2 linked regions of the Euzebya rosea genome follow. The protein of the gene in region 1 interacts with the protein of each later gene in a pairwise test. Links are inferred from orthologs where the notes say so. Each region holds a gene or a part of one and is shown on either strand. Other genes may lie near its edges.

Evidence for each region.
Region 2: the proteins of CUC05_RS20915 (region 1) and topA interact in binary tests that used the Escherichia coli proteins (3 or more experiments, as listed by UniProt). The link is inferred for Euzebya rosea from one-to-one orthologs.

Annotation. Positions count from the first base shown.
Region 1 is NZ_PGDQ01000019.1:2,745-6,166, reverse strand. The notes cover bases 72-3,034. They hold CUC05_RS20915 (IMPACT family protein), read left to right. Parts: upstream 72-1,230; coding sequence 1,231-1,839; downstream 1,840-3,034. Other genes in these bases: CUC05_RS20910 (DUF3048 domain-containing protein), read left to right, coding at 1,985-3,034; CUC05_RS20920 (hypothetical protein), read left to right, coding at 904-1,146; CUC05_RS20925 (Lrp/AsnC family transcriptional regulator), read left to right, coding at 342-812; CUC05_RS20930 (trans-sulfuration enzyme family protein), read right to left, coding at 72-277. Also shown: more of CUC05_RS20930, read right to left, coding at 1-71; more of CUC05_RS20910, read left to right, coding at 3,035-3,076; CUC05_RS20905 (saccharopine dehydrogenase family protein), read right to left, coding at 3,133-3,422.
Region 2 is NZ_PGDQ01000006.1:173,468-177,167, forward strand. The notes cover bases 1-3,241. They hold topA (type I DNA topoisomerase), read left to right. Parts: upstream 1-320; coding sequence 321-3,041; downstream 3,042-3,241. Other genes in these bases: CUC05_RS09880 (HD domain-containing protein), read left to right, coding at 1-271; tmk (dTMP kinase), read left to right, coding at 3,177-3,241. Outside these bases: more of tmk, read left to right, coding at 3,242-3,700. UniProt on the Escherichia coli protein: Releases the supercoiling and torsional tension of DNA, which is introduced during the DNA replication and transcription, by transiently cleaving and rejoining one strand of the DNA duplex.

The DNA of each region.
Region 1 (3,422 bases):
CGACGGCTGCCTCGGCGTGTTCGAGCCCGGCGATGGCGTCCTCCCACCGGGCGACCGTGGGGTTGTGCAGCCGCTGGTACACGGGGTTGTCGGCGATGCGGGCACCCCCGGCGAGCTGGTCGAGCGACTCGGTTCCCCCGTCGAGGCTGGTCAGGGGGTAGGTGGTGCTGCGGTCCAGCGGCGGGGTGTGCACCCCGAGGGACCGCAGCTGCTCGCGACCGGCGTGCACCGTGCGGGTGAGGACGTGCGTGGCGGCATCGGGTTCGACGTGGCTCATGTATTCCATGATCCTGTGCGATACCGGTACCTGTCCATCGAATAGTTCACGGTATCGTCCTCTCATGCGCGAACTGGATCGAACGGACTTCGACCTGCTGGCCCTTCTGCAGAACGATGCACGGACCCCCAACAAGGAGCTGGCCCGGCGGGTCGGCCTGGCCCCCTCCACGTGCCTGGGGCGGGTACGACACCTGGAGGAGCGCGGCGCCTTCGAGGGATTCCACGCGCGGGTCGACCCGCACGTCCTCGGCGTGGGGCTGCAGGCCCTGGTCGGGGTCAGGCTGACCAAGCACACCCGCGACGTCGTGGAGGCCTTCCAGCAGCACGCCGTCTCCCTCCGGGAGGTCGTCGGGGTCTGGCACGTCTCCGGTGCCCGGGACTTCCTGGTGCACGTCGTGCTGCGCGACGCCGACCACCTGCGGGACTTCGCGATGGACGCCTTCACGTCGTGGGCCCACATCGACAGCATCGAGACGTCGATGGTCTTCAGCCACACCCACCGCACGGCCTGGCCCAACCTCAACGAGTCCTGATCTCCCACGGGTGGCCGTCGGTTGCCGGCGTCCGGGGTCGGGTACCCGTCGGGACGACCACGATCCCCGACCGAACGAACAGGAGCGCCAGATGGACGATCACCTCGATCCCGAACGACCGGCGGACGAGGGCGTCGACGCGACGTATCCCGACGCCGACCAGCAGGAGGGTGTGCACCTCCTGGCCAACCAGGCCGCCGACCGCCTGGCCGACGCGGGGTTCACCCGCGAGCAGGTGTTCGAATGGGCCGCGGCCTACGTCGAGCGAGAGGGCACCGGCACCGTCGACGGCCTCATCGCCTTCATCCGCCAGAAGGAGGCCAACGACACCTGACGCCGGTTCGCAGCGCCGTGGCCTCGAACCGGGCGCAGGGACGCGCCCCGGGACCGACGAGCGACTCGTGCCACCATTCGGCTCGTGTCCAGCCACGAGATCACCGGCCTCGGCCGGCCGCTGACCCTCGAGATCGACCGGATCAAGGGGTCGCGGTTCATCGGCGACGCCGCACCCGCCGGCGACGACGACGCCGCGCTGGCGTTCGTGGCGGCGATCCGCGAACGCGAGCCGTCGGCCACCCATCACTGCTGGGCGTTCAGGCTTGCCGACGGACGCGAGCGGTCCAGTGACGACGGGGAGCCGGGTGGGACGGCCGGCGCCCCGATCCTGCGCCGCATCGGTGGTGCGGACCTGTCCGACGTCGTGGTCGTCGTCACCCGCTACTACGGGGGCACCAAGCTCGGCACCGGCGGCCTGGTGCGCGCCTACGGCGGCTGCGCGGGTGCGGTCCTCGACGCCGCCGAACGGGTGGTGCGTCCACGCGTGGTGGTGTTCGCCGTGGACCACCCCTACGACCTCTCCGGCCCGATCGAGGGGGTGCTGGCCGCCCACGACGCCACCGTGCTGGACGCCGACTACGGGGCGGCCGTCAGCCTGCGGGTCCAGCTGCCGCTGGCGCTGGCCGAGGGGTTCCCCGCCGCCCTCCAGGAGGCCACGGCAGGACGGGTCGAGGCACGCCCGGCCGGGTGAGTGTCGTTCGGTGGGATCGGGGGTCGGTCCACCAGGGGCATGCCCCCCCGGCGGAATCGTGCGCGTCCTGAGGCAAGATGGGAGGCCGACCGGCGGGTGAGGACCGCTGGCCCGCCCTGCATGCCCCCGACTCCTGGATGTTCCGTTGCGCCTGCGATCGTTCCTGACCCTGCTCCTGCTCGTGTCGCTCCTTGCCGCCTGCGGTGGCGACGACCCCGAGGTTGAGGCCACCGGGACCCCCGTCGCCGAGGTCACCACCACGGCACCCGAGCCGACGGAGACGCCGACCGTGAAGCCGACACCCGAGCCGACGGAGGAACCCGGCCCCGTCGCGCCCCTGACCGGTGAGGCGATCACCGACGAGACGTTGTTCGAGCTGCCGGTCGTGGCGGTCAAGATCGACAACGACATCGACGCCCGCCCCCAGGTGGGCCTGGACGCCGCCGACGTCGTCATCGTCGAGCCGATCGAGGGCCTGACGCGCCTCGTGGCGATCCTCCACTCCGACGGCAGCGGCGAGGTCGGACCGGTCCGCAGCGGCCGACGGGTCGACCCGCAGCTGTTCGGGGCGTTCCAGCCGATCTTCGCCTTCTCCGGCGCCGCCGGCCCCAACTACCCGGCGATCGACGGCGGGTTCCCCAACACCGTGGTTAACGACCGCAACCAGGCCGGCTGGCGCCGCGAGGGCACCCGCTCGGCGCCGCACAACCTGTTCATCCCGCTGGAGACCATCCGGGAGCGGTTCCCCGACGCCGCGGGACCCGGCGCCACGCCCGTCTTCGCCTTCGACGAGACCGCGCCTGCGGGCGGCACGGAAACCGACGGGTTCACCGTCGACTACGGCCGGTTCCGTACCCTGAGCGGCTGGACCTGGACCGACGAGGGCTGGGTCCGTTCCCAGGACGGCACGCCGCACCGCTCGGGCGAGCCCGACCGCACCGTCGAGGGCGACCCGATCGTGGCCGACAACGTGGTCGTGCTGACCGTCGAGACCACCGGCAGCCAGGCCGAACCGGTTGTCGTCCTGGGCGAGGGCCCGGCCCGCATCCACCGCGACGGGCAGGTCTTCGAGGGCACCTGGTCCAAGCCCACGGCCGAGGACCAGTACCGCTTCCTCGCCGCCGACGGCACCGAGCTGCCGCTCGCACCCGGGACGACCTGGCTGGAGATCCATCCCGCCAGCGGTACCTACGTCCCGGGCGCGCCCGTCGTCGAGGGCGGCCCGACCGAGGGCTAGCGTCCGGGGTCGGGGGCCCCGTCTGCCGGGGTCCCCGGGCCGGCGCGTCCCGGTCCTCAGTCGAGGACGGAGAACGTGACCCCCGCGTTGGCCGGGAGCCGTCGCAGGAGGCTGTCGCCCAGCGCCGCACCGGGCGTCCAGTGGCCACCGCCGACCGTCGCCTCGCCGGCGGCCAGCGCCAGGGCGGTCTCGCCCAGCATCCGCGACGTGGCGCCGTACCCCGGGTCACGGTCACCCAGCACACGGGTCCGCAGCGTCCGGTCGGTACCCGCGGGCCCCTCGGCCACGAAGCGCACGTCGAAGAACCCCTTCTCCTGTGCGGCCGGCGACGGTCCCGTACCGGGAT
Region 2 (3,700 bases), on another replicon or contig:
GGGCCACGACCAGCAGACCCACACCCGGGCGGCCAAGCGGATCGTCACCGAGCTCGTGGAGTTCCTGCTCGAGCACCCCGAGCACATCACCGACACCTACACCGATCCGGACGCCGACCGGATCACCCAGGTGGCCGACTTCGTGGCCGGCATGACCGACCGCTATGCCCTCGCCCTGCACGATCGCTGGTTCCGCCCGCGGCTGTTCGACGTCGGTGTGCTGCCCCCCGTTCCGACCGCCCACACACCGGGTCCGAGCCCTGCGCGCTGACAACAGAAGATGCGCCGAGGCTCGCGGCCTGATACCTCTCTAGGCACTCATGGCCAAATCACTTGTCATCGTCGAGTCGCCCGCGAAGGCGAAGAAGATCGGCGGAATCCTGGGCTCCGACTACGTCGTCGAGTCCTCCGTTGGTCACATCCGAGACCTCCCGGCCAACGCCGCGGAGGTGCCTGCCGAGCACAAGGGCAAGCCGTGGGCGTCGATGGGGGTGGACACCGAGAACGACTTCGAGCCCGTCTACGTCGTCAACCCCGACAAGAAGAAGACGGTCTCCACGCTGCGCAAGCTGATGAAGGACGCCGACGAGCTCGTCCTCGCAACGGACAAGGATCGCGAGGGTGAGGCCATCGCCTGGCACCTCCTGGAGATCCTCAAGCCCAAGGTCCCCGTCCGGCGCATGGTGTTCGGCGAGATCACCAAGGCCGCGATCGAGGAGGCCATCGCCAACACCATCGACCTCGACACCCGCCTCGTCGACGCCCAGGAGGCGCGGCGCATCCTCGACCGGCTGTACGGCTACGAGCTGTCGCCGGTGCTGTGGAAGAAGGTCAACCCCGGCCTGTCCGCCGGTCGTGTCCAGTCCGTCGCCACCCGCGTGATCGTCGAGCGCGAACGCGAGCGCATGGCGTTCGTCTCCGCCGACTACTGGGACCTGGCAGCGAAGCTGCGCAAGCCCGACGCCGACGACGCCGTGGCGGGCAACGCCCCGTTCGACGCGACGATGATGGCCCTGGACGGCAAGAAGCTCGCCTCCGGACGCGACTTTGCCCAGGACGGGACCCTGACCAGCCGTGAGGTCGAGCGCCTGGACCAGGTCCGTGCCGAGGCGCTGGCCGACGGCCTCGACGGGACCGACTTCACCGTGTCCTCGGTGGAGACCAAGCCGTACCGCCGCAAGCCGCCGGCACCGTTCTCCACCTCCACCCTGCAGCAGGAGGCCGGCCGCAAGCTGCGGTTCTCCACCCAGCGCACCATGCAGGTGGCGCAGCGGCTGTACGAGAACGGCTACATCACCTACATGAGGACCGACTCCACGATCCTCTCCGACACCGCGCTGCAGGCGGCGCGCACCCAGATCACCGACATGTTCGGGCCCGACTACCTGCCCGACAGCCCCCGGATCTACGCCAAGAAGTCCAAGAACGCCCAGGAAGCGCACGAGGCCGTGCGCCCTGCCGGTGAGACCTTCCGCACACCCGAGTCGCTCAAGTCCGAGCTCGGTGCGGAGGAGCGCAAGCTCTACGAGCTGATCTGGATGCGCACCATCGCCTCGCAGATGCCCGACGCGGTCGGGCAGACCGTGTCGGTCAAGCTCGACGCGACCGCCACCAGCGGCCAGCTGCAGGGCGCGACCGCGACCTTCTCCGCGAGCGGCCGCACGATCACGTTCCCGGGCTTCCTGCGGGCCTACGTCGAGGGCTCCGATGACCCCGACGAGGCCCTGGCCGACCGCGAGACGTTTCTGCCCCCCATGGAGGAGGGCGACGTCCTGTCGGTCGACGAGGTCACGGCCGACGGGCACTCCACCAAGCCCCCGGCCCGCTACAACGAGCCGAAGCTGGTCCAGAAGCTGGAGGACCTGGGCGTCGGTCGCCCGTCGACCTACGCCTCGATCATCTCCACGATCATCGGGCGTGGCTACGTGTGGAAGAAGTCCGGCGCGCTGGTGCCGTCCTTCACCGCCTTCGCCGTGGTGACGCTGCTGGAGCGGCACTTCTCCCACCTCGTGGACTACGAGTTCACCGCACGGATGGAGAACGACCTCGACGAGATCGCCGCCGGCAACGCCGACCGCGTGCCGTGGCTGTCGGGCTTCTACTTCGGTGGTGATGGCCGCGACGGCCTGCACGACATGGTCACCCACCGGCTGGACGAGATCGACGCCGCCTCGATCAACTCCATCCCGCTGGGCCAGGACGAGGCCGGCGAGACGATCGTGGCCCGCGTCGGGCGGTACGGCCCCTACCTGCAGCGCGGCGACGACACCGCGTCGATCCCCGACGACCTGGCGCCGGACGAGCTGACGATCGAGAAGGCGCAGGCGCTGCTGGAGGCGCCCAACGACGACCGCTACCTGGGCGACGACCCCGAGACCGGCAAGCCCGTCGTGGCTCGCAACGGCCGCTTCGGCCCGTACGTGCAGCTGGGCGACCCCGCTGACGGCAAGCCCGAGAGGACCGGGTCGTTGTTCTCCACGATGTCGCTGGACACCATCGAGCTGTCCGACGCGCTGAAGCTGCTGAGCCTGCCGCGTTCCCTCGGCCCCCACCCCGAGGACGGCGAACCGATCATGGTGCAGAACGGGCGCTACGGGCCCTACCTGAAGTGGGGCAAGGAGACCCGGTCGCTGGGCAGCGAGAACGAGCTGTTCACCATCACCATCGACGAGGGGCTCAAGCTACTGGCGCAGGAGAAGAAGAGCGCCCGCGAGCGCGCCAACCCGGTGCTGCGCGAGATGAGCGCCAAGGACCCCATCTCCGGCGGCGACCTCTCGATCCGCAACGGCCGCTTCGGTGCCTACGTCACCGACGGAGAGGTCAACGCGTCCCTTCGCAAGGGCGACACCATCGAGGACCTGACGCCCGAACGCGCTGCCGAGCTGCTGCAGATGCGTCGCGAACGCATGGCCGCCAAGGGCACGAAGCCCAAGAAGAAGGCAGCCAAGAAGAAGGCCACGAAGAAGAAGGCGACCAAGAAGACGGCCAAGAAGGCCACCAGGAAGACGGCCAAGAAGGCCACCAAGAAGGCGACGAAGTAGGCCACGACATCGCGCGCCTCCGGCGCGACCACGACCAGCTGACCACCGGCCACGACCGTGGTCGTACGGTCAGTGACCGTCCGGAGACGGTGACCTACGCTGGACGCACGCCTCTGCGCAGGGGCGCCCCCCGTCATGCCGAGCGACCCCTCCTCCTTCCTCGATCGTCCCCATCACGATGATGATGCCGACGACGCAGCTGCCCCGTCGACGGGGTCGGCCTACAAGGCCCTGCTGTCCAACCGGAACTACCGGCTGTGGTTCGCCTCGTCGTTCATCTCCGCACTGGGTGACTGGATCGGGTTCGCCGCGCTGACCGCGCTGGTGCCGGCCCTGGAGGGCGCCAACGCCCAGGCCGGCCTGTTCGCGCTCGGCACGCTGCTGATGATGCGGCTGCTGCCCAACGTCATCTTCGGGCCGCTGGGCGGGGTCATCGCCGACCGGTACGACCGCAAGCGGCTGATCGTCATCACCGACATCGCCCGCTTCGGCCTGTTCCTGGCCGTGGCGGTCACCGACGACATCGTCGCGCTGTTCGCGCTGACGTTCGTCGTGGAGATCTTCAGCGTCGTGTTCCTGTCCGCGAAGGACGCCTCGATGCCGTCGGTGGTGGAGGACAAGGCCCACCTGAGCGAGGCCAACCAGCTCAACCTGCTGGT